2 linked regions of the Actinopolymorpha cephalotaxi genome follow. The protein of the gene in region 1 binds, or shares a complex with, the protein of each later gene. Links are inferred from orthologs where the notes say so. Each region holds a gene or a part of one and is shown in the gene's direction. Other genes may lie near its edges. The genes, in order: rplL and rplS.

Region 1 (15,221 bases):
AACAGCAGCGGGTCGTCGGCGCCCAGCGCGATCCGCGCCCCCGCGTCGAACAGCTTCCGCAGCGGCACCACGTCGGCCTCGGGGTAGACGCCCAGCGCGACGTTGGACGCCGGGCAGACCTCCAGCGGCACCCCGGCCTCGGCTACCCGGTCCAGCAGCGCGGGGTCCTCCACCGTGCGCACGCCGTGGCCCACCCGGGTCGCGCCGAGCAGGTCCAGGCACGTGCGCACGCTGTCCGGGCCGCACAGCTCACCGCCGTGCGGCATCGAGCCGAGTCCCGCCTCGGTCGCGATGGAGAACGCCCGGGCGAAGTCCTCGGTCCGCCCCCGGCGCTCGTCGTTGGACAGCCCGAACCCGACCACGCCGTGCCCGGCGTACTGCGCGGCCAGCCGGGCGAGCGTCCGCGCGTCCATCGGGTGCCGGGTGCGGTTGGCGGCGATCACCAGCCCGACGCCCACCCCGGTCCGGTCGGCGGCCTGGCGTACGGCGTCCAGGACGAGCTCGGTGAACGCGGTGATGCCGCCGAACCGGTTCGCGTAGCCGGAGGGGTCGACCTGGATCTCCAGCCAGCCCGACCCCTCGCGCGCCTCGTCCTCGACGGTCTCGCGCACCAGCCGGCGTACGTCGTCGGCGGTGACCAGCACCGACCGGGCGATGTCGTACAGCCGCTGGAAGCGGAACCAGCCCTTCTCGTCGGTGGCCAGCAACCGCGGCGGCCACTCGTCGCGCAACGCGTCGGGCAGGTGGAGGCCGTGCTGCCCGGCCAGCTCGACCAGCGTCCCGTGCCGCATCGACCCGGTGAAGTGCAGGTGCAGATGCGCCTTCGGCAGCGTGCCGAGCGGGCGTACGCCGGGGCGGGCTCCGCTCACCTCAGTTCTGCGCCTCGGACAGCAGCTTCTGGATCCGGGTGACGCCCTCCACCAGGTCGTCGTCGCCGAGCGCGTACGAGAACCGCAGGTAGCCCGGCGTGCCGAACGCCTCGCCCGGAACCACCGCGACCTCGACCTCCTCCAGGATGAGCTCGGCCAGCTCGGCGGAGGTGGCCGGCCGGCGGCCGCGGATCAGCTTGCCCAGCGCGCCCTTCACCGACGGGTAGGCGTAGAACGCGCCCTTCGGCGTGGGGCAGGTGAAGCCGGGCACCTCCGAGAGCAGCTCGACGATGGTGCGCCGGCGCCGGTCGAACGCGTCCCGCATCTCCGCCGCCGCCGAGAGGTCACCCGACACCGCGGCGAGTGCGGCTCGCTGCGCGACGTTGCTGACGTTGCCGGTCGCGTGGGACTGCAGGTTGACGCCGGCCTTCACCACGTCGGTGGGGCCGATCAGCCAGCCGACCCGCCAGCCGGTCATGGCGTACGTCTTGGCGACGCCGTTGACCACGATGCAGCGGTCGGCGAGCTCGGGCACCAGCACCGGCAGGGACGCGGACTTCTCGCCGTCATAGGTGAGGTGTTCGTAGATCTCGTCGGTGATCACCCACAGGCCGTTCTCGGCGGCCCAGCCGCCGATCTCGCGCAGCCGCTCGACGGGGTAGACCGCGCCACTGGGGTTGGAGGGCGAGCACATCAGCAGGACCTTGGTCCGCGGGGTGCGGGCGGCCTCCAGCTGTTCGACGGTGACGAGGTAGTCCTGGGTCTCGTCGGCGAGCACCGGCACCGCCACGCCGCCGGCGAGGCCGATCGACTCGGGGTAGGTGGTCCAGTACGGCGCGGGCAGCAGCACCTCGTCGCCCGGGTCCAGGAGCAGTGCGAACGCCTCGTAGATCGCCTGCTTGCCGCCGTTGGTGACGAGCACCTGGGCCGGCGTCACCTCATACCCGGAGTCGCGCTCGGTCTTCGCCGCGATCGCCTTGCGCAGCTCGGGCAGTCCGCCGGCGGGGGTGTAGCGGTGGTTGCGCGGATCGCGGCAGGCCTGGGCGGCCGCGTCGACGATGTAGTCGGGGGTGGGGAAGTCGGGCTCGCCGGCGCCGAACCCGATCACGGGACGCCCGGCCGCCTTCAGTGCCTTCGCCTTTCCGTCGACCGCCAGCGTGGCCGATTCGGCGATGGCCGCGACCCGGGCGGCGATCCTGGCCCGGTCGCTCGCGGGTGCTGCGAGGGACTCGTCCACGGCCGGCGTGGACTGCCCGCTCCTGGGGCTGGTCTCAGGGCTCGTCTCGGGGCTGGTCTCGGGGCTGGTCATGACAGTTATCGTGGCACCTCGCGGGCGTACGCGCGGTGGCGGGGCGAGGGTGTCGGCGAGTCTCCGCCGGATCGGGGGGGTGGTACAAACCGCCCGGGTCGGTTCGACCTTCGGCGCCGCCACCCCGTACACTCTTCCATCGGTGGTCTGAGGACCTCTCCGAAGCGTGCCCAGGACATTGTGCTGGCGCGCGCCACGTGGAGGCTTTCCGATCTCCGTAGGGCAGTGGCTCAATTGGTAGAGCACCGGTCTCCAAAACCGGCGGTTGGGGGTTCGAGTCCCTCCTGCCCTGCAGGCCTCGGCCGGTTGGCCGAAGTCGCGCGCGTCGCCCCCGGCGGACGATGCGTGGGTGGTAGCACTAACGGGGACGTTCGTTCGTTCCTCATGTAGTGCGACCGCCCAGCCCGGGCGGAGTGTCCGGCCGGGCCAGAGACCGGTGAGGACGAAAGTGACGGAGACCCGCGGATCCACCGCGACCCCGGAGCGTGCTCGCCCGGACAAGAAGGGCGAAAGCGGCGGTAGTCCCGTCGCACGCGTCAGCCTGTTCTACCGCCAGGTGGTTGCGGAGCTTCGCAAGGTCATCTGGCCCACGCGTGACCAGCTGACGACCTACTGGTCGGTGGTGCTGGTCTTCGTGCTCGTGGTGATCGCGATCGTCTCGCTGCTCGACCTGGGCATCGGCCAGCTGATGTTCAAGATCTTCGGCTGACGGCGCGTACGCCGCCCGAGAGCCCCGTACCACCGCCGGACGATCAAGAAATCGCTGAAGAAGACGGAGTACCAAGAGTGTCCGACCTCGACGACGAGATCCGCGACCTGCAGCGCGCGGATTCGGAGCAGGCAGCTGCCGACGCCGACACCCCGGCCGGCGAGCCTGCCGACGAGGCCTCGGCCGACTCCGAGCAGACCAGCCCCGAGACGAGCCCGGAGATCAGCTCCGAGGCCGGTGCCGACGAGAGCGACGCGGCCGAGGCCGGCGCCGGCGAGGCGACCGAGGACCTGACCGCCGACGACTCTGGCGACACCGCGGCCGAGCCCACCGAGGACGCCGAGCCCACCGCGGAGGACGCACTCGCGGAGTTCCAGGCGGCCCTGCGGTCCAAGCCCGGCGACTGGTTCGTGATCCACACCTATTCGGGCATGGAGAACCGCGTCAAGACCAACCTCGAGAACCGCATCCAGTCCCTCAACATGGAGGACTACATCTACGAGGTGGTCGTTCCCCAGGAGGAGCGCGCGGAGATCAAGAACGGCCAGCGGCGGATGGTGCGGCGCACCGTCCTCCCCGGCTACGTCCTGGTCCGGATGGACCTCACCGACGAGTCGTGGGCGGCCGTCCGGCACACTCCTTCGGTGACCGGCTTCGTCGGCCACGCCCACCAGCCGGTGCCGCTCGGCCTCGACGAGGTTGAGAAGATGCTGGCTCCGGAGGTCGAGGAGACCAAGGGGGAGCCGGACAAGAAGAAGAAGGCCGAGGTCGTCGACTTCGCGGTGGGCGACTCGGTCATGGTGGTCGATGGGCCGTTCGCGACCCTGCACGCGACGATCACCGAGCTCAACCCCGACGCACAGAGGGTCAAGGCCCTCGTCGAGATCTTCGGCCGGGAGACTCCGGTGGAGCTGTCGTTCACGCAGATCCAGAAGGTCTGACGGCCCGGCCGACCCTCGCCCGCTTTCACCACCCAAGAGGACCCGAACACCTATGCCTCCGAAGAAGAAGATCGCCTCCGTACTCAAGCTCCAGCTGCAGGCTGGCGCCGCCACCCCCGCCCCGCCGGTGGGTACGGTGCTCGGCCCGACCGGCATCAACATCATGGAGTTCACGAAGGCCTACAACGCCGCGACCGAGTCCCAGCGGGGCAACGTCATCCCCGCCGAGATCACGATCTACGAGGACCGGTCGTTCAGCTTCGTCACCCGGACCCCTCCGGCCGTGGAGCTGATCAAGAAGGCCATCAGCCTCGACAAGGGCTCGCCGACCCCGCACACCGCGAAGGTCGGCACCATCTCGCGCTCCCAGGTGCGCGAGATCGCCGAGATGAAGATGCCCGACCTGAACGCCAACGACATCGACGCCGCCATGAAGGTCGTCGAGGGTACGGCGCGGTCGATGGGCGTCACGGTCTCCGAGTAGCCCGTACGGCAGCCAGAACTATTCAGCCGGACTCCGGTCCGGTGTCCGTGGGAGGGCCCGCGCTGGCCCGCACCACGACTCCACCAGCGATCGCAAGGAGTGATCATGAAGCGCAGCAAGTCCTACCGCGCCGCGGCCGAGAAGGTCGACCAGGCCGCCCTGCACGACCCCCGCGAGGCGGTGGCGCTGGCCAAGCAGAACGCCGGCAAGAAGTTCGACGAGACCGTGGACGTCGCGATGCGTCTCGGTGTCGACCCCCGCAAGGCCGACCAGATGGTGCGCGGCACCGTCAACCTTCCGCACGGCACCGGCAAGACCGCTCGGGTCCTGGTCTTCGCCACCGGACAGAAGGCTGAGGACGCCATCGCCGCCGGCGCCGACCACGTGGGCTCCGACGACCTGATCGAGCGGATCCAGGGCGGCTGGCTCGACTTCGACGCCGTTGTCGCCACGCCGGACCTGATGGGCAAGGTCGGCCGGCTCGGCCGGGTGCTCGGCCCCCGCGGTCTGATGCCGAACCCGAAGACCGGCACCGTCACCCCGGACGTCACCAAGGCCGTGACCGACATCAAGGGCGGAAAGATCGAGTTCCGCGTGGACCGGCACTCCAACCTGCACTTCATCATCGGCAAGGCGTCCTTCACCGAGGACCAGCTGGCGGAGAACTACGGCGCCGCCCTCGACGAGGTGCTGCGGCTCAAGCCGTCGGCCTCGAAGGGCCGCTACATCCGCAAGGTCACGATGTCGACGACGATGGGCCCGGGTGTTCCGATCGACCCGGCCAAGACCGTCTCGACCGCTGAGGCCCAGGCCTGACGCTCGACCGTCCGGAACGCCCCCGCACCACTCGGTGCGGGGGCGTTCTGCTTTCACCGCACGACGTGCCGGAAGTCGTCGCCGTGCCGGGGCAACGCCCGGTGACATTTCTGCGTCAGACCTTCGTTCGGTGCTTCCGGGTGCTGATCACGCGCGGTTAGGATGTGGACGCCTCGTCCCGGACGGGTGACGAGGCGACGGGCTACGGGGGTACTCGGTCTTGCGGTTCACAGGTGGGCTGACCAACGGGCGTGCGGCGACCAGGATGGTCGCGGTCGCCGCGGGTGTCGTTCTCGGACTGTCGGTGACGGCGTGTGGTGGAGACTCTCCGCAGCCGACGACGTTGGACACCCCGACCGCCAAGCCCACCCCCTCGAAGTCGGCCACACCGACCCCGACGCCCTCGGACAGCCCGGCGAAGCCCGGCAGGATCGAGACGTTCGGGCCGACGCCTACCGGCCCGGACGCCGCCGCGGTCAAGGGCTTCGTGACGCAGTACGTCGGCGCGGTCAACAAGGCGATCGAGAACGGCAACGTCTCAAAGCTCCGCCAGATGTACACCAGCGGATGTCTGGACTGCGTGCAGCTCGTCGCCAGTATCAGGTCCACGTACAGCGGTGGCGGGAAGTTCGTCGGAGGTCTCTACACCCAGAACCACGTCGAGGTGTTCTCCGAATCCGGTGGGACCTACATGGTGCGCGTACGTTCCCTCTCCACCGCCTGGAAGCAGTACAACTCCGCCGGCTCGGTGATCAACCAGGGGCCGGCCGAGCGAGTGACGTACACATACGGCGTGCGGAAGATCAGCGGCAACTGGCAGTTGACAGCCGGGGGGAAGTCGCAATGAGGGCAACGAGGAGAGGCATCGGCGTCGCGCTGGGCAGTTTTCTCCTGCTGGCGTTCGGGCTGGTGGCCCCGGACGCGCACGCGGACATCCCGCGTGGGGACGTCGGCTGGCAGTACAGCGAGTCCGGGAAGGGCTACTACCAACCGCCCAAGGGCACGCCCACGCCTTCGCAACCACCCGGTCCGAACGACTGGGTGCAGGAGGTCCTGATCAACCAGCCGGCATGGGACTGCCAGGGTGCCGGGATCGGTGACTGCGACCCGCTGGCGATCTGGTGCAACCCGGACCTGTCACCGAATCCGCGAGAGCCGATCTACGTGCGCTCGGTCGTCCGCTATCAGTGGAAGGACCGCGGGGACCGCTCGAAGTGGCACGGGACGGCAGACTGCTACCCCACCCCGGAGTGGGTTCCGATCGAGCAACTCAGCTACGACTTCAAGTACGAGATCCAGCGCAACCTGCCCAAGCCGAAGATCTCACTGCATCCAGCTCCGAAGACTTTGGTCAACCTGCCGACGATCGTCTCCGTCGACGATCCCGGAACGCAGACCTTCGACATCACGGTCCCGCCATCGCAGGGACGCAGCTTCGAACTACACGGCCAGATCACCGCCACACCGGACTACACCTGGACCTTCGAGGACGGCAACGGAGCCAAGCACACCGTCAAGGGGGCGGGGCGAGAGTTCGACGGCACACTTCCATATGGCCACCCCGGCTACTACGTGACGAACACCTTCGGGATGGCCGGCCAGGGCAAGGTGCATCTGCAGGTGCGCTGGACGGGAACGGTCGTCGTGGACACCGTCCCGCCACAGCCGATCGTTCCGGTCACCTTCGACGTGGACGCGGGCGTGCAGGTGGTCGAGTCCCACCCGGTGCTCCGACGGTAGGTGGAGACGCGCCAGGATCGCCGATGGCCTGATGTCCCCAGCATCGGCTCGGTGATCGCGACCCTGGTCCTGTAGCGGGAAAGATCGCGTTCTTCCGGGGGAGAATCGAGCGATCCCCGGACCTGGGTGCGGACCGACACACGCCTGAGGGTGAGGCCGATTTGGCGGCCGGGGGAGGTGTCCCGTATTCTGGCCGCTGCCGAAGACCGCTGGTTTGCCTCCCTCCGGGGTGGCTGAAGGTCCCGCACGTCGGGCGGCCCGCGCAGGCGTCACGTGGTTACGAAGTCAAGATCAGGTTTCCGGGTCGCGGGTCCACCGCGAGCGGAGTCCTGGCCCTCGAGTTCGTGTTCGCCCCGTACGCATGCGTACGGGGCTTTTCGCATTGTGTGGGTTCCTTCGCGGGCCGCGGTCGCAGGCCCCCCGAGGAAGGAGATCCATGGCGAAGCCGGACAAGGCAACCGCCGTCGCAGAGCTCACGGACCAGTTCCGTGACTCCGCCGGCGCGGTCCTTACCGAGTATCGCGGACTCACCGTGAAGCAGCTGCAGGAACTGCGGCGCTCCATCGGTGACAACGCCAGTTACGCCGTGGTGAAGAACACGCTGACCAGGATCGCGGCGAAGGAGGCGGGAGTCGAGATCGCCGACGAGCTTCTCGTCGGTCCCTCGGCCATCGCGTTCATCAGCGGCGACCCGGTCGAGGTCGCCAAGGGTCTGCGTGACTTCGCCAAGGCCAACCCCAATCTCGTCATCAAGGGCGGTGTGCTCGAGGGCAAGTCCCTCGCCGTCGACGAGATCACCAGGCTCGCTGACCTCGAGTCCCGCGAGGTCCTGCTCGCGAAGCTCGCGGGCGCGATGCTGGCGTCGCTTTCGGGCGCCGCCTCGCTGTTCCAGGCCCCGCTGTCGCAGGCCGCCCGGCTCGCCGAGGCGCTGCGTCAGAAGGTCGAGGAGGAGGGTTCGGCCGCAGGTGCCGACACCGCCCCCGAGGCCGACGCCGAGGCCGCACCGGAAGCCAGCTCCGACGCGTCGGACGCCGGCGAGTCCAGCGAGTCCTGACCTGACCAGGTCTGACCGTCACCACTGCACGACACACGGAAGGTACGCCACTCATGGCTAAGCTCAGCAACGACGAGCTGCTCGACGCGTTCAAGGAGATGACGCTTCTCGAGCTCAGCGAGTTCGTGAAGCAGTTCGAGGACACCTTCGGCGTGACCGCGGCCGCTCCGGTCGCCGTCGCGGCGGGCCCGGCGGGCGGCGGCGCCGCTGCCGAGGCCGAGGAGGAGAAGGACGAGTTCGACGTCATCCTCGAGGCTGCGGGCGACAAGAAGATCCAGGTCATCAAGGAGGTGCGCACGCTCACCAGCCTCGGCCTGAAGGAGGCCAAGGACCTGGTCGAGGGCGCGCCGAAGCCCGTCCTGGAGAAGGCCAACAAGGAGACCGCGGAGAAGGCCAAGGAGTCCCTCGAGGCCGTTGGCGCCAAGGTCACCCTGAAGTAAGCGACGCATCGCACGCGGCCCACGCGGCCGCGGTCGTACGTCCGCGAAGAGGGCGGTCACCCCAATGGGGTGGCCGCCCTCTTCGCGTCCCCGGACCGGAAATTTTGTCGTCCGCGCGGCCGTAACCTCCCCAACTTCGGCTCGTTGAGGGGGGCGTGCGTATCGGTCGCCGCCACCGGGGGGTCTGCGGCGGCCGGTACGCGCCCCAGCCAGCAGTGAGGAGTTCTGGTGGGCGTCGAGATCCGTGTGGACGGGCTCACCAAGTCCTTCGGTGGGCAGCCGGTCTGGCGCGACGTCAGCCTGACGCTTCCGTCCGGTGAGATCAGCGTCCTGCTCGGGCCCTCCGGCACCGGGAAGTCGGTCTTCCTGAAGTGCCTGGTCGGGCTGCTCAAACCGGACCGGGGCCACATCCACATCGAGGGCCACGACATCGCCACCTGCCGGGAGCGGGAGCTGTACCGCGTCCGCCGGCTGTTCGGCGTCCTCTTCCAGGACGGCGCGTTGTTCGGCTCGATGAACCTCTACGACAACGTGGCGTTCCCGCTGCGCGAACACACCCGCAAGTCCGAGAACGAGATCCGTTCCATCGTGTTGTCGAAGATCGAGATGGTCGGGTTGCTCGGCGCCGAGCGCAAGCTGCCCGGCGAGATCTCCGGCGGGATGCGCAAGCGGGCCGGGCTGGCCAGGGCGCTCGTCCTGGATCCGGAGATCATCCTGTTCGACGAGCCCGACTCGGGCCTGGACCCGGTGCGGACGGCGTACCTCAACCAGCTGATCGTCGACCTCAACCAGCAGACCGGCGCGACGTTCCTCATCGTCACCCACGACATCAACACCGCCCGCACGGTGCCCGACAACATCGGGTTGCTCTACCACCGGCACCTCGCGATGTTCGGTCCGCGGGAGATGTGCCTGTGCTCGCAGGAGCCGGTCGTACGCCAGTTCCTCAACGCGCAGCGGGTGGGCCCGATCGGCATGTCGGAGGAGAAGGACGCCGACGAGCTCGCCGCCGAGGCCGCGGCCGGCGCCGAGCTGGCCGCGCTGCCGCCGATCCCGCTCCAGCTCGGGCCGTCCGACGGTGCACCGAGGCCCAGTCAGCGTCCGCCCGGCCAGTGGTGTGCCGCCAACGACGTGACCCCGCCGCCCGGGTCGTTCGAGGGGTGCGACCCGGGCGCGCCGGCGGTCACGGCGCCACCCGTACCGGCCACGTCGGATGGTGAGCCGGCGGCGCCGGCTGAGGCCGCCGCCGGGGCCGCCGGGGGAGACGGGCCATGAGCCGGCAGCTGACGGCACCGCTGCAGGCGAGCGGCCGGCTGTTCGCGTTCGGGCTGGACGTCGTACGCGGGCTGCCGCGGCGGCCGTTCCAGTGGCAGGAGTTCGTCCGCCAGGCGTGGTTCCTGGCCGGGGTCACGATCGTGCCGACGGCACTGGTGGCGATCCCGTTCGGCGCCGTCATCGCCTTGCAGGTGGGCGGCCTGATCAGGCAGTTCGGCGCCCAGTCGTTCGCGGGCGCGGCGATGGTGCTCGCGGTGGTGCGGGAGGCTGCGCCGATCGCGACCGCGCTGCTGATCGCCGGGGCGGGCGGGTCGGCGATCTGCGCCGACCTCGGCTCGCGCACGATCCGGGAGGAGATCGACGCGATGCGGGTGCTCGGCATCGACCCGCTGCACCGGCTGGTCGTACCCCGGGTGCTCGCCGCGATGTTCGTCGCCGTCTTCCTCAACGGCCTGGTGAGCGTGGTCGGCGTGATCGGCGGCTACGTGTTCAACGTCGTCCTGCAGGGCGGCACGCCGGGTTCCTACCTCGCGTCGTTCACCGCCCTGGCGCAGCTGCCGGACCTGTGGGCCGGTGAGGTCAAGGCGCTGGTGTTCGGTCTGGTCGCCGCGGTGGTCGCGTCGTACAAGGGCCTGAACGCCGGCGGCGGGCCCAAGGGTGTCGGCGACGCGGTCAACCAGACCGTGGTGATCACGTTCATGCTGTTGTTCTTCGCGAACTTCGTGATGCAGGCGGTCTACTTCCAGGTCGTCCCACCGAAGGGCGGCTGAGGTGGGAACCCCGTTGCGCGGCCTGGACACCCTGGGCGACCAGCTCGCCTTCTACCTGCGCGCGGCCGGATGGATTCCCGCGACCTGCCGCCGGTACCGCCGCGAGGTGTTGCGGTTGCTGGCCGAGGTGAGCTTCGGCACCGGGGCGCTGGCCGTCGTCGGCGGCACGGTCGGGGTGATCGCGTTCCTGGCGTTCTTCACCGGCACCGAGGTCGGCCTGCAGGGGTACGCCTCACTCGACCAGCTGGGCACCTCCGCCTACGCGGGCTTCGTCTCGGCGTACTTCAACACCCGCGAGATCGCCCCCCTGATCGCCGGCATCGCCCTGGCGGCGACGGTCGGCTGCGGCTTCACCGCCCAGCTCGGCGCGATGCGGGTCAGCGAGGAGGTCGACGCCCTGGAGGTGATGGCCGTCCCGTCGCTGCCGTTCCTCGTCAGCACCCGGATGGTCGCCGGGCTGCTCGCGGTCGTTCCGTTGTACGTCGTCGGGTTGTTCTCGTCGTACGCGGCGACCCGGCTCGTCGTCACGGCGGGCTACGGGCAGAGTGCCGGGACCTACGACCACTACTTCCGGCTCTTCCTGCCGCCGCACGACGTGCTCTGGTCGTTCGGCAAGGTGCTGATCTTCGCGGTGGTGATCATCGCGATCCACTGCTACCACGGCTACCACGCCACCGGCGGTCCGGCGGGAGTCGGCGTGGCGGTCGGCCGGGCGGTGCGTACGTCGATCGTGGTCATCAACGTCGTCGACCTGGCGCTGTCGATGGCGATCTGGGGCGCGAGCACGTCCGTACGGCTGGCGGGGTAGGCGATGGCCGGTCGGACGCGGTTGGCGCGAGTGGCCGGGCGGCTGCGTCGCTCGGAACGGCTCGGTCCGCGGGCGCTGGGGATCGTCTTCCTCGCCCTGCTGGTGGGGTTCGGCGGCCTGACGTACGCGTTCTTCACCCAGGCGTTCACCGACACCGCCGAGGTGACCCTGGAGACCGACCACGTGGGGCTGGAGCTGAACCGGCAGGCCGACGTGAAGGTCCGCGGCCTGATCGTGGGGGAGGTACGCCACGTCGCCTCCGACGGCCGGCGGGCCCGGGTCGACCTCGCGCTGGCGCCGGACAGCCTGGCCGCGATCCCCGCCAACGTGACCGCCCGGATCGTGCCGAAGACGCTGTTCGGGGAGAAGTACGTCGAACTCGTCCTGCCGCCCACGCCGGCGACGCGCAGGCTCGCGGCCGGCGACGTGATCGGGCCGGACCGGTCGAGCGTGGCGATCGAGCTCGCCGCCGTACTCGAGGACGTCTACCCGCTGCTGCGTACCCTCCGCCCGGCCCAGCTGAACGCGACGCTGGCGGCGCTCGCCACCGCGCTGGAGGGGCGCGGGGACCGGATCGGCGGCAACCTCACCCGGCTGAACGACTACCTCGGCAAGCTCGACCCGCACCTGCCGCAGCTCACCCACGACGTGTCCGCCCTCGCCGACGTCGCGGACGTCTACGCCGACGCCACCCCCGACCTGGTGCGGCTGCTGCGCAACGCCACCAAGACCGGGAACACCGTCGTGGTCAAGCAGCGGGTGCTGGAGGACTTCCTCACCGACCTCGCCGGCACCAGCGCGTCCACCCGGCGGTTCCTGGCCGACAACGAGGCCGGCCTGATCCGGGTCGGCGAGGTGAGCCGGCCCACACTGGACCTGCTGGCGACGTACTCCCCGGAGTACTCCTGCCTGCTGGAGGGCCTGGCGAACTGGGTGCCCCGCATCGACGACGCGTTCGGCGGCGGCGAGCACTATCCGGGCAGCGCGCCGTCGCTGCACATCACGCTGGAGCTCGTCGACCAGCACCGCGGGTACGGGCCGCGGGACCGGCCGGCCTACGACGACGACCGCGGGCCGGGCTGCCGTTCGCTGCCGGACCCGCCGTACTCCCAGGCCCATCCGGCGCCGGGCAGTGGCGTACGGGAGGGAGTCGAGGGGCCGGGTTCCAGCTCCGGCGCGACCGGCCCCGGCGCCGCTCCGGTGTTCGACCTGTCCAGCGGGTACGCCGGAACCGCGCGCGAACAACGGGTGGTGAACGCCCTGGTGGCACCGGTGCTGCGTACCCCGCCGGAGGACGTGCCCGACGTGACCACGCTGTTGTACGGCCCGCTGCTCCGCGGGACGCAGGTGAGTGTCGGATGAGCCGATCGTTCCCGCGCCGCGCGCGGATCCGCTCGAAGATGTCCGACCGGACGACGGCGGCCGCGGCGGCCAAGCTCGCCGTGTTCGTCACCGTGACCACGCTGGCCACCGCACTGCTGGCGGTCACCATCGCCAACGTCGGGCTCGGCGCCACCCGGGAGTACCACGCGGTGTTCACCGACGTGACCGGCGTGGAGAAGGGCGACGACGTACGCATCGCCGGCGTCCGGGTCGGCGAGGTGCGCGCGATCGACGTGCTGCCCGGGCGCGGCGGCGACGGCGCGCTGGCCCGGCTGACGTTCACCGTCGCCGCGGACCAGGTGCTCGCCCGCAGCGTCCTGGCGACCCTGCGGTTCCGCAACCTGGTCGGGCAGCGCTACGTCGCGTTGACGGAGGGAGCGGGCGGCGCCGCACCGCTGCCGGCGGGCGGCACCATCCCGGTCGCCCAGACCCGCCCTGCACTGGACCTGACCGTGCTCTTCGACGGCTTCAAGCCGCTGTTCGCCGCACTCTCGCCGCAGGACGTCAACCAGCTGGCGTACGAGATCATCCAGGTGCTGCAGGGCGAGGGCGGAACGGTGGAGAGCCTGCTCGCGCACACCGCGTCCCTCACCAGCACCCTCGCCGACCGGGACAAGGTGATCGGCGACCTGATCGACCACCTCGACACCGTGCTGGCCACCGTTGCGAAGCGCGACCAGAAGCTGTCCGACCTGGTGGTGCAGCTGCAGCGGTTCGTGTCCGGGCTGGCCGAGGACCGCAAGGCCATCGGCGACTCGCTGGGCTCGATCGTCGCGCTCAACCGGCAGACCGCGGGACTCCTGCGCGACGCCCGACCGGACCTGCGTACCGACGTCACCCAGCTCGGCCGGGTGGCGGGCACCCTGGACGACAACTCCGCCCTCGTGCAGCGCACCCTGCGGCGGATGCCCGGCAAGCTCGACCAGCTGACGAGGACCGCGACGTACGGCTCGTGGTTCAACTTCTACCTGTGCGACTTCGACGGCCGGATCGTGCTGCCGTCGGGTCAGGCGCTTCCGCGGGCTGGCCTGCACGTCACCGACGCGAGGTGTCAGCGATGAGGTGCCGGCGATGAGGTCACGGACGCCGCGCTACTACACCACCGTCGGCACGGTGGGCCTGCTCGTGCTCGCCGCGCTGGTCTACGTCGCGTTCCACGCCGCCGACCTGCCGCTGATCGGCGGTGGTACGACGTACGCCGCGCGGTTCGGGGAGGCCGGCGGGCTCCGGGCCGACGACGAGGTCCGGGTCGCGGGAGTGAAGGTCGGGCACGTCCGCGCGGTCGAACTCGCCGGGTCGCACGTGCGGGTGGAGTTCCGGATCACCGACGACCGGGTGCGGCTCGGGCGCGAGACCGGCGCGGCGATCCGGATCCGTACCCTCCTCGGCCGCAAGTACCTCTCCCTGGTGCCGTCGGGGCCGGGCAGGCTGGACCCGGCGACGGAGATCCCGCAGTCGCGCACGGTCTCGCCGTACGACGTGGTCGAGGCGTTCGGCGACCTCGCCACCACCACCGGCCGGATCGACACCGCCCAGCTCGCCACCGCGCTGGACACGCTGAGCACGACGTTCGCGGGCACGCCGGCAGAGGTCCGCGGCTCACTGGACGGCCTGTCCCGGCTGTCGCGCACCATCGCCTCGCGGGATGAGGAACTGCACCGGCTGCTCGCGCACGCCAACCAGGTGTCCCGGGTCCTCGCCGACCGGGACACCGAACTCGTCGCGCTGGTCCGCGACGGCGACCTGGTGCTGCGCGAGGTGCGCGCCCGGCGGGCGCTGATCCACCAGCTGCTGGTCACCGCGCAGGAGCTGTCGGCGCAGATCAGCGGCCTGGTGGCGGACAACCAGGCCCGGCTGGAGCCGGCGCTGAAGCGGCTGGCGTCCGTGGTCGGCATGCTCCGCGCCAACCAGGACAGCCTGGACCGGAGCATCCGGCTGCTGGCGCCGTTCCTGCGGGTGTTCACCAACACCCTGGGCACCGGGCCGTGGTTCGACACCTACATCCCCAACCTGGTGCCGCTTCCCGCCGCACCCCGGCTCCCCGGAGGCGGCCGATGATCCGCGTGCTCACCAGGCTGCGTGCCACAGTGCGGGCGGCAGTGCGGGCAACAGGGCGTACGACGGCGCGTACGGCGCGGACACCGAAGCGCGGGTGGGAGTGGACCCGGACCCGCGGCCGGGCCGTCGCCGTCGTACTCGCCCTGGCCGCCGTGGCCGGGCTCACCTACGCGGTGTGGCCGGAGTCGCCGCGCAGACACCTGGTGGCGCACTTCCCGCGTACGGTCGGCCTCTACGCCGGCTCCGACGTACGCATCCTCGGCGTTCCGGTGGGCCGGGTGGACCAGGTTCGCCCGGAGGGCACCTCGGTGCAGGTGACGATGTCGTACGACGCGAAGCAGAAGGTGCCCGCCGGCGCCCGGGCGGTGGTGATCTCGCCGTCGCTGGTCAGCGACCGGTACGTCCAGCTCACCCCGGTCTACCGTGGCGGCCCCACCCTTGCCGACGGCGCCGAGATCGCGCTCCCGCGCACCGCCGTACCCGTCGAGCTCGACCGCATCTACCGGAGCCTGGACGACCTGACGGTGGCCCTCGGCCCGAACGGTGCCAACCGGAACGGCTCGCT
Region 2 (15,149 bases), 2.9 Mb from region 1 along the record:
CCCCGCCCACCGCCGGCGGGGTGTCGGTCGTCGCGCTCGGCGGCTACGGCCGGGAGGAACTGTCCGCCGCCAGCGACCTCGACGTCCTGCTGCTGTACGACGACCGCTGTGCCGACGTCGCCGGGATCGCCGAGCGCCTGTGGTACCCGCTGTGGGACGACCGGGTGGCCCTCGACCACAGCGTCCGCACCATCACCGAGACCTCCGACGCGGCCGCCGCCGACCTGCGCACCGCCCTGTCCCTGCTGGACGCCCGGCACGTGGCCGGCGACGCGGCGCTGACGATCCAGCTGCGGACCACGCTGCTCGCCAACTGGCGGCGGACCGCGCCACGCCGGCTTCCGGAGCTGGAGCAGAGCTGCCGCGAACGCGCCGCCCGGGTCGGCGAGATCGCCGCCCTGCTGGAACCGGACCTGAAGGAGGCACGCGGCGGGCTGCGCGACGGTGTCGTCATGCGGGCGCTGGCCGCCACCTGGCTGGTGGACGTACCCCAGGCGAACGTCGCCCGGCTGCGGTCCGGTCTGCTCGACGTACGCGACGTGCTGCACGAGGTCGGCGGCCGGCGGCCCACCGACCGGCTGCGCGCCGACCTGCAGGCGGAGGTGGCGGCCGGCTGCGGACTGCCCGACCGCGACGCGCTGCTGCGGTACGTCTACCACCTCGGCCGCACCATGAGCCACACCGCCGACATCGCCTGGCGGCGAGCTGGACGGGCCCTCGCCGGCCGGTCCGGCCGCCGTACCGGCCGTACCCGCCCACGTCCCGGCCCGGCCCTCACCCCGCTGGCGCCCGGTGTCGCCGCCGTCGACGGCGAGGTCGTGCTGGCGCCCGAGGCACGCGTCGGCGCGGACCCGCTGCTGCCGCTGCGGGCGGCGTACGCGGCGGCCGACCACGGGCTGCTGCTGGCGCCGCACACCGCCGACCGGCTGGGGAACACCCCCGGCACACTTCCGACACCGTGGCCCGCGGAGGCGCGCCGGTTGTTCACCGCGCTGCTCGGCACCGGCCCGGACCTGCTCGCCGTGTGGGAGACCTGCGACCAGGCCGGGCTGGTGAACGACCTGGTGCCGGAGTGGGACCGGGTGCGGTGCGCGCCGCAGTACTCCCCGGTGCACCGGCACACCGTCGACCGGCACCTGCTGGACACCTGCGTGGAGGCGTCCCGGCTGGTGCGCCGGGTCTACCGGCCGGACCTGCTGCTGGTCGGCGCGCTGCTGCACGACCTCGGCAAGGGCGGGCCCGTCGGTCAGGGCGGTCGGGACAGCCGCGACGGACGCCCGGCACGCCCGGCACCCGACCACAGCGTGACCGGTGCCGAGATCGCGGCCCGGCTGGCACCGAGGTGGGGGTTCGGAGAGGCCGACACCGAGACCCTCGTCCTGCTCGTCCGCCACCACCTGCTGCTCGCCGACACCGCCACCCGCCGCGACCTCGACGACCCGACCACGATCCGCCGAGTCGCCGCCGTGGTCGGCGACGCGGACACCCTCGACCTGCTGGCCGCGCTGACCGAGGCGGACGCCCGGGCCACCGGTTCGGCGGCCTGGACGCCGTGGCGGGCCGCGCTGGTCGGCCGGCTCGTCGGGCACGTACGCCGGCACCTCGAACGCGGCCAGGTACCGGCGCCGGGTCCGCTCGCGCAGTGGCAGCGGGCGCTCGCCCGGGAGAAGCTGCCCGGCGTCGTGGTCGAGCCGCCCGACGTCGACGGGGAACCGTTCCGGATCACCGTCGTCGCGCCCGGCCGGGTGGGGTCGCTGGCCACCGTCGCCGGCGTACTCGCGCTCGCCCGGCTGTCGGTGCGCTCGGCATCCGTACACACCGAGGTTCGGGTCGAGGACGACACCGGGGTCTACGCCGACGGGCACACCGAGGGCGACGTGGGGGTGTCGATCTGGACCGTCGCGGGGGAGCCGCCCGACCCCGCGGTGCTGCGCGAACGCCTGGACGCCGCGCTGTCCGGCCGTGACCGGGTGGCCCCGCGGGTGGCCAGGATGGACGCCGCGCACGCCGCGCGGTCGGCACGCCGCCCGGCCGACGTGCGGGTGGAGCCCGGCGCGTCGGCCGCCGCCACGGTGCTGGAGGTACGCGCCCACGACCGGCCGGGGTTGTTCCACCAGGTCTGCGCGGCGGTGGCCGCTGCCGGGTGCTCGGTCCGGTCCGCGCACGTGAGCACCTGGGCGGACAACGCGGTGGACGTCTTCTACCTGACCCGGCCCCTGGGCGGCCCGCTGGAGGAGGCCGTCGCGGCGAGGGTGGCCGAGTCGGTCCGCGCGGCGCTTGATCCAGAGCCCCGATGACAGCGGCCCCGGATGACAGGGGCACGACGCGGTGACACAGTGGGGACGACCTACCGAAACCGGGTGAGATCAACGCCAAACCTCCGGCGCCGCCGACCGCGGGCGCCCGGACGGCTACCCTGGCCAGGACCCCACCACGTCTAACGAGGACCAGACTGCCACCGTGTTCGCCACCCTTCAGGATCGCCTCGAGGCGACGTTCAAGCGGCTCCGCGGCAAGGGCCGGCTCACCGACGACGACATCGATACCAGCGCGCGGGAGATCCGGATCGCGCTGCTGGAGGCCGACGTCGCGCTGCCGGTCGTGCGTGCCTTCATCGCGCAGCTCAAGGAGCGGGCGCGGGGAGCCTCGGTCCACCAGGCCCTCAACCCGGCCGAGCAGGTCATCAAGATCGTCAACGAGGAGCTCATCGAGATCCTCGGCGGCGACACCCGTCGCCTGCGGTACGCCAAGACCCCGCCGACCGTGATCATGCTGGCCGGTCTGCAGGGTGCTGGTAAGACCACCCTCGCCGGCAAGCTCGGCCTGTGGCTGAAGGGCCAGGGCCACACCCCGATGCTGGTCGCCGCCGACCTGCAGCGCCCCAACGCCGTCGAGCAGTTGCAGGTCGTCGGCCAGCGCGCCGGGGTCGAGGTCTTCGCGCCCGAGCCCGGCAGCGGCGTGGGCGACCCGGTGGAGGTGGCGCGGCGCAGCATCGAGCACGCCCGCTCCAAGCTCTACGACGTGGTGATCGTCGACACCGCGGGCCGGCTCGGCATCGACGCCGAGATGATGCAGCAGGCCGCCGACATCCGGGACGCGGTCTCGCCCGACGAGATCCTGTTCGTCGTCGACGCGATGATCGGCCAGGACGCCGTCACCACGGCCGAGGCGTTCCGCGACGGCGTGGGCTTCGACGGCGTGGTGCTGTCCAAGCTCGACGGCGACGCGCGCGGTGGCGCCGCACTCTCTGTCCGGCACGTGACCGGCCGGCCGGTGATGTTCGCCTCCAACGGCGAGAAGCTGGACGAGTTCGACGTCTTCCACCCCGACCGGATGGCCTCCCGCATCCTCGGGATGGGTGACGTACTCACCCTCATCGAGACCGCCGAGAAGGCCTTCGACGAGGAGCAGGCCGCCCGGGTCGCGGACAAGCTCAAGACCGAGCGCGGCTTCACCCTCGAGGACTTCCTCGCCCAGATGCAGGCCGTCCGCAAGATGGGCTCCCTGTCGAAGATCCTCGGCATGCTTCCCGGCCTCGGCGACGTCCGTAACCAGGTCGAGCAGATCGACGACCGGGAGCTGGACCGGATCGAGGCGATCATCCGCTCGATGACGCCGGCCGAGCGGGACGACCCCAAGCTGATCAACGGCTCACGCCGGCTGCGGATCTCCAACGGTTCGGGCACCACGGTCTCCGACGTCAACCTGCTGGTGGAGCGGTTCCTCGAGGCCCGCAAGATGATGAGCCAGCTCAGCCAGGGCAAGGGCATGCCCAACATCCCGGGGATGCCCAACATCCCGGGCATGGGCGGCGCGATGGGCGGTGGCGGCAACCGCAAGGGCAAGAAGGGCAAGAAGGGCAAGGGCAACCAGCGCGCCGGAGGACGCTCCGGCAACCCGGCCAAGCGGGCACAGAAGGCCGCCGACGCGGTGGCCGTCCGTGAGCAGGGCGAGGAGCAGGGTGGCGTCCCGGCCGCGTTCGGCGGCAACGGGCTGCCCGACCTCAACTCCCCGGCCGACGTGCCGGAGGGCTTCGAGCTGCCGAAGGAGCTGCGCGACCTGTTGCCGAAAGACGGCAAGTGAGCGGCACGCGCTCTGAGGGTGCGTTGCGGGTACGCGGTGTCGTCCTGCCCGAGGGCGAACACCGCGACCTGTACGTCGTGGACGGGCGGATCAGCCACACGCCGGTGCGCGACGCCGACCTGATCGGCGAGGGCTACGTCGTACCCGGCCTGGTGGACGCCCACTGCCACGTCGGCCTGGACGCCGACGGCGCCGTGCCGCCGCCGGTGCAGGAGCAGCAGGCGGTCGCCGACCGCGACGCCGGCACGCTGCTGATCCGGGACGCGGGCAGCGCCGCCGACACCCGCTGGATCGACGACCGCGACGACCTGCCCCGCATCATCCGGGCCGGACGGCACATCGCCCGTACCAAGCGCTACATCCGCAACTACGGCACCGAGATCGAGCCGCTCGAACTCGTGGACACCGTGGCCGAGCAGGCCGCGCGCGGCGACGGCTGGGTCAAGCTCGTCGGCGACTGGATCGACCGGGGCGTGGGCGACCTCGCGCCCTGCTGGCCCGGCGACGCGCTGGCCGCCGGGATCGCGAAGGCCCACGAGCTCGGCGCCCGGGTGACCGCGCACGTCTTCGGCGAGGACGCGCTGCCCGACCTGCTCGCCGCCGGGATCGACTGCCTCGAACACGGCACCGGCCTCACCGACGGCCTGATCGCCGAGATGGCCCGCCGGCAGGTGGCGCTGGTGCCGACCCGCCGGCAGATCGACAACTTCCCGGAGTACGCCGCCCAGGGCGAGGCGAAGTTCCCGGCGTACGCCCGGCACATGCGCGACCTGCACGCCCGGGTCGACGGCACGCTGCGGGCCGCCTACGAGGCCGGGGTCCCGATCTACGCCGGCACCGACGCGGGTGGCGTACTCCCGCACGGTCTGGTGGCGACCGAGATCCGGATGCTCGCCGAGTACGCCGGCATGTCGGCGTACGACGCGCTGGCGGCGGGCTCCTGGCGGGCTCGGGAGTGGCTCGGCCGGCCGGCCCGGCTGGAGGAGGGCGCACCGGCCGACTTCGTGGTCTACGCCGACGACCCGGTGGCCGACCTCCGCACGCTGGCCGATCCCGTCCGGGTGGTGCTGCGCGGCCGGGTCGTGGCGTAGGGCCCGAGCCCGGCGAAGGTGCGGGGGAAACGTCCGGTTCACCCCGATCCGCGGCGTCCGGGCCACTCGTCGTTCCGCTCGGTGCACCCGTGCGGGCCACGCCGGGCGTCCCGTCTGGCACAATGGGCGGCCGAGTCCGTCAGTCGCGTAGCCCTCTCACCTCCGCGGCCGGCCGGCTCCCTTCGAGAGGTCGGTTCCGCACCCCACGCGGCGCCGCCCGATCACCCTTTCGTCCACACAGGGAGACTCCACACTCGTGGCCGTCAAGATCAGGCTGAAGCGCATGGGCAAGATCCGTGCGCCCTACTACCGCATCGTCGTGGCCGACTCGCGAGTCAAGCGCGACGGCAAGACGATCGAGCAGATCGGCAAGTACCACCCCAAGAGCGACCCCAGCTTCATCGAGGTCGACTCCGAGCGTGCACAGCACTGGTTGTCCGTGGGGGCGCAGCCGTCCGAGCCGGTTCTCGCGATCCTGAAGCGCACCGGTGACTGGCAGAAGTTCAAGGGCGAGCCCGCCCCGGAGCCGCTGAAGGTCCCGGCGCCCAAGGCCGACAAGCGTGCGCTGTTCGACGACGCGTTGCGCGACGCTCACTCCGAGCCGCAGGGCGAGGCCGTCAGCAAGAAGTCCGCGGCCCGCAAGCCCAAGGCCGAGGACAAGCCCGCCGACCAGGCCGAGGCCACCGGCGAGTCCGCCGGCACCGAGGCCGCGCAGGGCGAGAGCGAGGCCTGATCCATGCTGGTCGAGGCGCTGGAGCATGTCGTCCGCGGCATCGTCGCCCACCCCGATGACGTCCGGGTGAGCACGCGGGAGCTTCGGCGCGGTCGCACGTTCGAGGTCCGCGTACACCCGGAGGACTTCGGCCGGGTGATCGGACGTCGCGGCCGCACCGCGCAGGCCATTCGCACGGTGGTCGGTGCGCTCGACAAGGGCCGCAGCCCGCGCATCGACTTCGTCGAGGTCGGCGCGCGCAGCGGCCGCGGCCGCTGACCAGACAGCAACGCCTGGGGCCGGCAGCGTCCCGTTCGGTTCGGCCGAACGCGGCGCCGCCGGCCCTTCGCACGTCCTGACCCCTCGCGCCCGCGCCCCGGCCGCGGTCGTGACCCGCTCGTCCCGCCCCTCGGAGGCTGTCTGATGGAGTTGCTCGTCGGCCGGATCGGCCGTGCCCACGGGCTCCGTGGCGAGGTCGCCGTCCAGGTGCGCACCGACGCGCCGGAGGAGCGGTTCGTGCCGGGCGCGTCGTTCGCCACCGACAAGGGTGAGCTGCGGATCGACGCGGTGCGCTGGAGCAGCGGCCGGCTGCTGGCGTACTTCCACGGCGTACACGACCGGACCGGCGCCGAGCGGCTGCGCGGAACCGACCTGGTGGCCGAGGTGCCCGACGACGAGCGCCCCGAGGACCCCGACGAGTTCTACGACCACCAGTTGGTCGGGCTCGCCGCCGTGACGGTCGCCGGGGAGAACGTGGGGGAGGTGACCGAGGTCGTGCACCTGCCGATGCAGGACCTGCTCGCCGTCCGCACGCCGGACGCGGGCGAGGTGCTCGTGCCGTTCGTCGCCGCGATCGTGCCGGAGGTCGACCTCGAGCACCGGCGGGTGCTGATCGACCCGCCGCCGGGACTCCTGGGTGATGTCGAGGACGACGACGTGCCTGGCGACGAGCTTGACGGCGTGCCCGACGTGCCCGACGTGCCCGACGTGCCCGACGTGCCCGGCGGGGGACCGGAGGGTTCCCGGTGAGGCTGGACGTCGTCTCGATCTTCCCCGACTACCTCGCCCCGCTGAGGCTGTCGCTGGTGGGCAAGGCGGTCGACAGCGGCATCCTCGACCTGCGCGTCCACGACCTGCGCGACTGGACCCACGACCGGCACCGCACCGTCGACGACACTCCGTACGGCGGCGGCGCCGGCATGGTGATGCGGCCCGAGCCGTGGGGTGAGGCGCTGGACACCCTGGCCCCGCCCGACGGTGCCCAGCCGCGGTTCGTCGTACCCACGCCGGCCGGCCGGCCGTTCACCCAGGACCTCGCCACCGAACTCGCCGCCGAGCCGTGGCTGGTGTTCGGCTGCGGGCGGTACGAAGGGATCGACCAGCGGGTGGTGGAGTACGCCGGCAGTCGCATGCGGGTCGACGAGGTGTCCCTCGGCGACTACGTTCTCGCCGGCGGCGAGGTGGCCGTCCTGGTGATCGTCGAGGCGGTCGCCCGGCTGCTGCCCGGGGTGCTCGGCAACCCGGAGTCGCTGACCGAGGAGTCCCACGGCACCGGCTCCATGGCCGGACTCCTGGAGTACCCCGTCTACACCAAGCCCCCGAACTGGCGCGACCGCGAGGTCCCGCCCGTCCTGCTGTCCGGCCACCACGGACGGATCGCCCGCTGGCGCCGGGACGAGGCGCTGCGGCGGACGGCGCGGCGCCGGCCCGACCTGCTGCGCCGGCTGGCCGCGGGAGGGCTCGACGCCCAGGACCGGAAGGTGATCGCGGAGCAGGCCCGGGAGGATGCCGAACCGGATCAGGGGCCGGACCACGAGCCGGGGCACGAGCCGGGCGGCTGATCCCGGCCGAGACCCGCCCAAGCCGGGCGGACCGGCTCGGCTTTCCGGGTCGCTGTGGGCGTTCCCAGCTCGGTATGCCACACTTGGCCGCTGGCTGCCCACCTGCGGGTCCAGCCACACGCGTTCCTGCCTCAGGGGGAGCGCCCGGGCACTGGCCCGATCGCATCACCACGTACCAACCATCTACCGATGGTGACCTGTGGCACCACGAGGAGAAGACATGAGTTCGCTCGATGCCGTCGACGCCGCCTCCCTGCGCAGCGACGTTCCCGCGTTCCAGGCCGGCGACACGCTGAAGGTGCACGTCAAGGTCGTCGAAGGTAACCGCAGCCGGATCCAGGTCTTCCAGGGCGTCTGCCTCAGGCGTGCCGGTGCCGGGCTCAAGGCGACCTTCACGGTCCGCAAGGTGAGCTTCGGCGTCGGAGTGGAGCGCACGTTCCCCGTGCACACCCCGATCATCGACAAGATCGAGGTCGCCACCCGCGGCGACGTGCGCCGCGCGAAGCTCTACTACGTCCGTGGTCTGCGCGGCAAGGCCGCGAAGATCAAGGAGAAGCGCGAGTCCACCGCCGCGCACTGAGCCTGTCGGACTAGGCTCGACGGGTGGATGAACGGGAGATCGCTGCCGGCCGCGAGCCGGCAACCGGGAGGGCGTCGACTGTGGGGTCCAACGACGGGTCGGACAAGGGCGAGGCCCGGCGTAACCACGGCAAGGAGCGCTCCTTCTGGCGCGAGCTCCCCGTCCTCGTGGTCCTGGCCCTCGGTCTCGCGCTGCTGATCAAGACCTTCCTGGTCCAGGCGTTCTACATCCCGTCGGAGTCGATGGAGAACACCCTCGTCCCCGGCGACCGGGTGCTCGTCAACAAGCTGTCGTACCGCCTGGGCGAGATCCAGCGCGGCGACGTGATCGTGTTCAACGGTGCCGACTCCTGGGAGAGCGAGGTCGACCTCGCTCCGCCCAGCGGGTCGGTGCAGAAGTTGCTGCACCGGGTGGGCGAGCTGTTCGGCTTCTCCACCGTCGGCGAGAAGGACTTCATCAAGCGGGTGATCGGCCTGCCCGGTGACCACGTGGTCTGCTGCGACAAGCAGAACCGCGTGACGGTCAACGGCAAGCCGATCACCGAGGGCGGCTACCTCCACCCGGGCGACCCGCCGTCGGCGATGGCGTTCGACATCCGCGTCCCGGCGGACCGGCTGTGGGTGATGGGCGACCACCGCTCCGCCTCCGCCGACTCCCGTTCCCACCTGGGTGACCCCGGTGGCGGAACCATCCCGATCGACCACGTGGTCGGCCGCGCGTTCGTGATCGTGTGGCCGCTGGACCGGGTCGACCTGCTCACCCGGCCGGGTGCCTACGGCGACGCCGGCCTGGCCAGTGGTCCCCGTGCGCCGGCCGGCTCGCTGAGTTCTCCCCCGACTTCTCCGTTGACCGATGCCGTGCCCGTCCTGGCCGGTGCAGGTGTCGTGTTCCCGCTCGCCGGGTTGCGGCGCGGGCTGGCGCGACGCCGCCGCCGGTCCCGGGCGGATCGCTGACCGGGAGGTCAGGCCATGCCAGCCGTACGCCGAGTGGTGGTCCGGCGAGACTCCGGCCTCTACGCGTACGAACGCGCCCTGGTCCGTGGCGGACTCACCCCCGTGGCCGGCGTCGACGAGGCCGGGCGGGGTGCCTGTGCGGGCCCGCTGGTCTCCGCGGCGGTGATCCTCCCCGAGGGGAGTCGCGGTGAGATACGCGGGCTCGCCGACTCCAAGCTGCTGACCGCCGCGGCCCGCGAGCGCTGCTACGCCGAGATCGTCCGGCGGGCGGTCGCCTGGTCCGTGGTGGTCGTACCCCCCGCCGAGTGCGACCGGCTCGGCATGCACCGGGTCAACATCGAGGCGCTGCGGCGGGCGCTGTTCGCGCTGGACACCCGGCCGGCGTACGTCCTCACCGACGGCTTCCCGGTCGACGGGCTCGGCGCCCCGGGCCTCGCGGTCTGGAAGGGCGACCGGGTGATCGCCTGCATCGCCGCCGCCTCGGTGATCGCGAAGGTCACCCGCGACCGGCTGATGTGCGAGCTGGCCGAGCACTATCCGGCGTACGACTTCGCCACCCACAAGGGCTACTGCACGGCCGACCACCAGGCAGCGCTCGACCGGTACGGACCGTGTCCGGAGCACCGGCTGCGTTACATCAACGTCCGGCGCGCCGCGGGAGCCGCCCGCAGCGGACCGGTTCCGGCCTCGCCGGACGAGTGGGAAGCCGGGGACGAAACGGACGGATCGGCCCCGGCCGGGTCCGTGCCGGGCGGGTCCAGCGTCATGGGCCAGAATGGTGCCGGGACGGCCTCCGTTCCGGGCGGCGACCGGCCGGCCGACGACCAACCGACCGACTGCGAGGACCTGGTGAGCGTGACGACGGGGAACCGAGCTCGGGGAGGGGAGCGCGCGCGATGAGCGCCGAAGACCTCGAGAAGTACGAAACCGAGATGGAGCTCCAGCTCTACCGCGAATACCGCGACGTCGTCGGGATCTTCAAGTACGTCGTGGAGACCGATCGCCGGTTCTACCTCGCGAACCACGTCGACCTGAAGGTCCGCAGCGAGGGCGGGGAGACCTATTTCGAGGTCACCATGTCCGACGCCTGGGTGTGGGACATGTACCGCCCTGCCCGGTTCGTGAAGAACGTCAAGGTGGTGACGTTCAAGGACGTCAACGTCGAGGAGCTGGCCAAGAGCGACTTCGACGTGCCCAAGGACGACGGCCCCTTCGGCGGCGACCGGTGACGGACCCGAGCGGTTTCCAGGCCAGGTTCGGATCCAACGATCACTTCGAGGTACGCCAGCAGCTGCGGCTGACCGTCAACCGCTACGAGATCTGGACCGACGACGTCCTGGTCGCCGTGGCCCAGCAGAAGCGGATGGCGTTCCGGGAACAGGTCACGCTGTACGCCGGCGACGGGACGGACACGCCGCTGTTCGGCTTCAAGGCCCGGTCGGTCGTCGACCTCGGCGCGACCTACGAGGTGACCGCCGCGGACGGCTCGCCGGTCGGGTCGTTCCGCAAGGACTTCCGCCGGTCGCTGCTCCGCTCCACCTGGCACCTGTCCCAGCCGGGTGTGGGGGAGTGCGTCGGGCGCGAACGCAGCCAGCTGTTCGCGATCCTGCGCCGGGTGCAGGACTCCCTACCGTTGCCGTACCACTTCGACTTCGCCGCCGAGGACGGCCGGCCGGTGATGTCGGTCGAGCGCCGGTTCGGGCTGCGCGACCGCTACGACGTGACCGTGCGCGACCCCGCACTCGACCGGCGGCTGGCGTGCGCGATGGCGGTCGCCCTGGACGCGCTGCAGGACCGCTGACCGATGACCGACGTCCGCGAGTCCCGGCCCGCCGGCACCGAGCCACTGGCGCCGGAGACGCTTGCCGCGCTGCGCCAGGTGTCGACCGCGACCCTGACCACCCAGCTGATGTCGCGCGGCCTGCGCAACACGTTCCTCGCCGGCCTGCGGCCGCTGAACCCGCAGGCGCCGCGAATGGTCGGCACCGCGTTCACGCTGCGCTACATCCCGGCCCGGGAGGACCTCGACGTCCTCGGCGTCTTCGCCGACCCCGAGCACCCGCAGCGCAAGGCGGTCGAGTCGGTCGGGCCCGGGCAGGTGCTGGTGATGGACTGCCGGGGGCAGGGCCGGGCGGCGTCCCTGGGCGGCATCCTCGGCACCCGGCTGCTGCGCCGCGGCGCGGCCGGCGTGGTCACCGACGGCGCGGTCCGTGACTCGCCGACGTTCGCCACGCTGGGTCTTCCGGCGTACTCCGCGGGCGTGTCGGCCACCACCAACCTCGTCCAGCACCACGCCGTCGACCTGCAGGTGCCGATCGGCTGCGCGGAGGTTCCGGTGTATCCCGGCGACGTACTGGTCGGTGACGGCGAGGGCGTGGTGTGCGTCCCGCGTGAGCTGGCCGCTGAGGTGGCCCGCGACGCGGTCGCGCAGGAGCACCTGGAGGAGTTCGTCCAGGCGGAGATCGAGGCCGGGGCGGCGCTGCCCGGGGTCTACCCGCCGAACGAACAGACCCGGGAGCGCTACCGCGCCTGGGCGAAGGACCACCCGCCCCAGGTCTGAGCTCCTGCCCCGCACTCAGTTGGCCACCTGCCCGGCACTCAGTGGGCCTCCGGCGCGGCGACCTCGCCCTCGCGGGCGAGGAAGTCGAAGTCGCAGCCCTCCTCGGCCTGGGTGATGTGGGAGAGGTACAGCGCGCCGTACCCCCGCCCGTACGCCGGTGCCGGCGGCGTCCACGTGGCCCGGCGTTCGGCCAGCTCGGTGTCGGAGACCTCCAGGCTCAGCCGGCGTCCGGCCACGTCGAGGGTCACCAGGTCACCGTCGCGGACCAGCGCGAGCGGCCCGCCGACGTGCGACTCGGGCGAGACGTGCAGAACGCAGGCGCCGTAGCTCGTCCCGCTCATCCGGGCGTCGGAGATCCGCAGCATGTCCCGCACACCCTGCTTCAGCAGCCGGTCGGGGATCGGCAGCATGCCGTACTCCGGCATACCGGGCCCGCCGTGCGGCCCCGCGCCGCGCAGCACCAGCACCGTGTCCGGCGTGATCGGCAGGGACTCGTCGTTGATCCGGCGCTGCAGGTCCTGGTAGCCGTCGAAGACCACGGCGGGGCCGGTGTGCCGGTGGAAGCGCGGGTCGGCCGCCGCGTGCTTGATCACCGCGCCGGCCGGGGCGAGGTTGCCGCGCAGCACGGCCAGGCCACCCTCGGGCCACACCGGCTTGTCCAGCGGGCGGATCACGTCCGCGTCGTACACCTCGGCGCCTTCCAGCACCTCGGCCTGTGTCCGGCCGGTCACGTTGATCCGGTCCAGGTGCAGCAGGTCCCGAAGCTGGGCGAGCAGGCCGCGCAACCCGCCGGCGTAGAAGAAGTCCTCCATCAGGTAGGCGCCGGTCGGACGGATGTTGGCCAGCACGGGCACCCGGCGCGACAGCTCGTCGAAGTCGTCCAGCGTCAACTCGGCCTTGCTCCGGCCGGCCATCGCGATCAGGTGGATGACGGCGTTGGTGGACCCGCCGAGCGCGAGCACCGTGGTCACCGCGTCGAGGTAGGCGCGCCGGTCCAGGATCCGGGACGGCTTCCGGTCGTTCCACACCATGTCCACCGCGAGCCGGCCACTGGCCGCGGCCATCCGGGCGTGCGCGGAGTCCGCCGCCGGGATCGACGCCGCGCCCGGCAGCGTCATGCCGAGCGCCTCCGCCGCCGAGGTCATGGTGGACGCCGTACCCATCGTCATGCAGTGGCCGGGCGAGCGCGCGATGCCGTCCTCGAGCTCGCTCCACTCCTGGTCGCCGATCACACCGGCCCGCTTGTCCGCCCAGTACTTCCACACGTCGCTGCCGCTGCCCAGGACCGTGCCGCGCCAGTTGCCCCGCAGCATCGGCCCGGCCGGGACGAAGATCGAGGGGACGTCCATGCTGACCGCGCCCATCAGCAACGCCGGGGTGGTCTTGTCGCAGCCGCCGAGCAGGACCGCACCGTCGATGGGGTAGGACCGCAGCAGCTCCTCGGTCTCCATCGCGAGCAGGTTGCGGTAGAGCATCGTGCTCGGCTTCTGGAACGGCTCCGACAACGAGATCGCGGGCATCTCGACGGGATAGCCGCCCGCCTGCCACACGCCGCGCTTGACCTCCTCGGCCCGCTGGCGCAGGTGGGTGTGGCAGGGGTTGATCTCGCTCCAGGTGTTGATCACCCCGATCACCGGCTTGCCCAGGTGCTCATCGGCGCTGATGCCCATCTGGCGGGTACGGGAACGGTGGCCGAAGGCGCGCAGGCCGGGGTCGCCGTACCACGCGTGGCTGCGCAGGTCCTCGGGGCGAAGGCGGGTCACGGTGTCTCCCTTTCTGCGGTGGGCTCTGCTGGGTGCTCTGCGGTGTGCTCTGCGGAGGGTGTGCCGGGGTCGAGCAGGCCGGAGAGCCGCCGTCCCGGTGCGATGACGTCGGGGTCGGTGCGTACGTCCACCACGCAGGGCCGGCCGCAGCCCAGGGCCTCGGTCAGCACGGCCTCGATGCGCGCGGGGTCGTCGAGGACGAACCCCGCAGCACCCAGGCCGCGGGCCCAGGTGGCCAGGTCGAGCCGGCCGATGTCCACGCCGGCGAGTCGCCCGTGCGAGGTCGCCTGGTGCATGGCGATGGTGCCGTACATGCCGTTCTGGAACGCCAGGACGACGATCGGCGCGGCGTACCGCACCGCGGTCTCGATCTCCTGCCCGGTCATCAGGACGCCGCCGTCCCCGACCAGCGCGACGACGGTGTTCCGCGGGCGGTGCAGCTTGGCCGCGACGGCGGCTGGTACGGCGTACCCCATGGCGCCGTTGCAGGGTGCCAGCAGCCGGTGGGAGGTGCGGAACCCCCAGTGCCGGTGGAGGAACGCGGAGAAGTTGCCGGCGTCGTTGGTGAGGATCACGTCGTCCGGGGCGAGCCGCCGCAGCGCGGTGACCACGTCGGTGGGGTGCACGGTGCCGGGCCGGGTGGCCTCGCCGGTCGGCCGGGCGTACCGGACGGCGGCGGCGTGGTGGTGTTCCCACACCGTGGCCCGTGGGCCGGTCGGGGTCGGGTCCGGGTCGGTGGCGTTTCGGACGAGGGCGTTGCGGTCGGTGGCGCTGCGGACGAGGGCGGACAGGACGTCGTGCGGGTCCGCTTCCAGGACGGTGGTGAGGCCCGGGTGCCTCGGCCTGGGCAGGCCGGTGCCGACCAGGACCAGGTGCTGGTGGGGCAGTGGGTAGCGGTGGTCCTGCGCGGTGATCGCGTCCAGCCGGGTGCCCAGGACCACCACCAGGTCGGCGTCCTCCAGCGCCAGGCGGACGTCCTCGGGTACGCCGAGGCCGAGGTGACCGAGGAAGTGCGGGTGGTCCTCGTCGAAGCAGTCCTGCCGACGGAACGCCGAGTAGACCCCGAAGCCGGCGACCTCGCAGGCGGCTCGCAGGGTCTCCCGGCCCACCCGGTCGCCGGGCCCGCAGATCGCCACCGGCCGGTGCGCCGACGCCAGCAGGTCCGCGAGGTGGGCGGCGGCCCGGCCGGCCGACTCGTCGGTGCGGCCGGCTGCCTCGTCACGCCGGTCGGGTCCGGTCGAGAGCGGCACCGCGCCGTCGTACGCCGCTGTCCAGAAGTCCGCGGGCACCGCGAGTGCCACCGGTCCGGGCCGCGGTCCGGTCGCCGCGCGGTGTGCCTCGGCCAGCAGGGAGGGCACCTCCTCGGCGGTACGTGCCTCCTGCGCCCATCCGGTGAGCGGGGCGTACATCGCGGCGAGGTCGACTTCCTGGAACGACTCCCGGCCCCGCGCCCCGGACTCCACCTGGCCGAGGATCGCGATCAGCGGCGTCTGGTCCTGCCGTGCGGTGTGTACGCCGATGGCGAGGTTGGCCGCACCGGGGCCGCGGCTGGCCAGTGCGAGCGCC

The links.
Region 2: rplL (region 1) and rplS share a complex: the UniProt entries of both Escherichia coli proteins name them as parts of the 50S ribosomal subunit. The link is inferred for Actinopolymorpha cephalotaxi from one-to-one orthologs.

What each region holds. Positions count from the first base shown.
Region 1 is NZ_JACBZA010000001.1:4,080,459-4,095,679, reverse strand. The notes cover bases 6,746-9,668. They hold rplL (50S ribosomal protein L7/L12), read left to right. Parts: upstream 6,746-7,975; coding sequence 7,976-8,362; downstream 8,363-9,668. Other genes in these bases: FHR37_RS18010 (MlaE family ABC transporter permease), read left to right, coding at 9,634-9,668; FHR37_RS18015 (ABC transporter ATP-binding protein), read left to right, coding at 8,591-9,637; rplJ (50S ribosomal protein L10), read left to right, coding at 7,305-7,922; FHR37_RS18030 (hypothetical protein), read left to right, coding at 6,746-6,868. Also shown: FHR37_RS33175 (adenosine deaminase), read right to left, coding at 1-869; FHR37_RS18065 (pyridoxal phosphate-dependent aminotransferase), read right to left, coding at 871-2,178; preprotein translocase subunit SecE, read left to right, coding at 2,627-2,887; transcription termination/antitermination protein NusG, read left to right, coding at 2,965-3,828; rplK (50S ribosomal protein L11), read left to right, coding at 3,881-4,312; rplA (50S ribosomal protein L1), read left to right, coding at 4,418-5,128; FHR37_RS18035 (hypothetical protein), read left to right, coding at 5,349-5,975; more of FHR37_RS18030, read left to right, coding at 5,972-6,745; more of FHR37_RS18010, read left to right, coding at 9,669-10,407; FHR37_RS18005 (MlaE family ABC transporter permease), read left to right, coding at 10,409-11,215; FHR37_RS18000 (MCE family protein), read left to right, coding at 11,219-12,577; FHR37_RS17995 (MCE family protein), read left to right, coding at 12,574-13,659; FHR37_RS17990 (MCE family protein), read left to right, coding at 13,670-14,656; FHR37_RS17985 (MCE family protein), read left to right, coding at 14,653-15,221. UniProt on the Escherichia coli protein: The binding site for several of the GTPase factors involved in protein synthesis (IF-2, EF-Tu, EF-G and RF3). Is thus essential for accurate translation.
Region 2 is NZ_JACBZA010000001.1:1,190,522-1,205,670, forward strand. The notes cover bases 6,777-9,627. They hold rplS (50S ribosomal protein L19), read left to right. Parts: upstream 6,777-7,947; coding sequence 7,948-8,307; downstream 8,308-9,627. Other genes in these bases: rimM (ribosome maturation factor RimM), read left to right, coding at 6,777-6,915; trmD (tRNA (guanosine(37)-N1)-methyltransferase TrmD), read left to right, coding at 6,912-7,727; lepB (signal peptidase I), read left to right, coding at 8,331-9,260. Outside these bases: FHR37_RS05430 ([protein-PII] uridylyltransferase), read left to right, coding at 1-2,297; ffh (signal recognition particle protein), read left to right, coding at 2,461-4,083; FHR37_RS05440 (amidohydrolase family protein), read left to right, coding at 4,080-5,174; rpsP (30S ribosomal protein S16), read left to right, coding at 5,431-5,907; FHR37_RS05450 (RNA-binding protein), read left to right, coding at 5,911-6,165; more of rimM, read left to right, coding at 6,310-6,776; FHR37_RS05480 (DUF2469 domain-containing protein), read left to right, coding at 10,157-10,489; FHR37_RS05485 (LURP-one-related/scramblase family protein), read left to right, coding at 10,486-11,061; FHR37_RS05490 (ribonuclease activity regulator RraA), read left to right, coding at 11,065-11,820; araD (L-arabinonate dehydratase), read right to left, coding at 11,859-13,583; FHR37_RS05500 (thiamine pyrophosphate-dependent enzyme), read right to left, coding at 13,580-15,149. UniProt on the Escherichia coli protein: This protein is located at the 30S-50S ribosomal subunit interface and may play a role in the structure and function of the aminoacyl-tRNA binding site.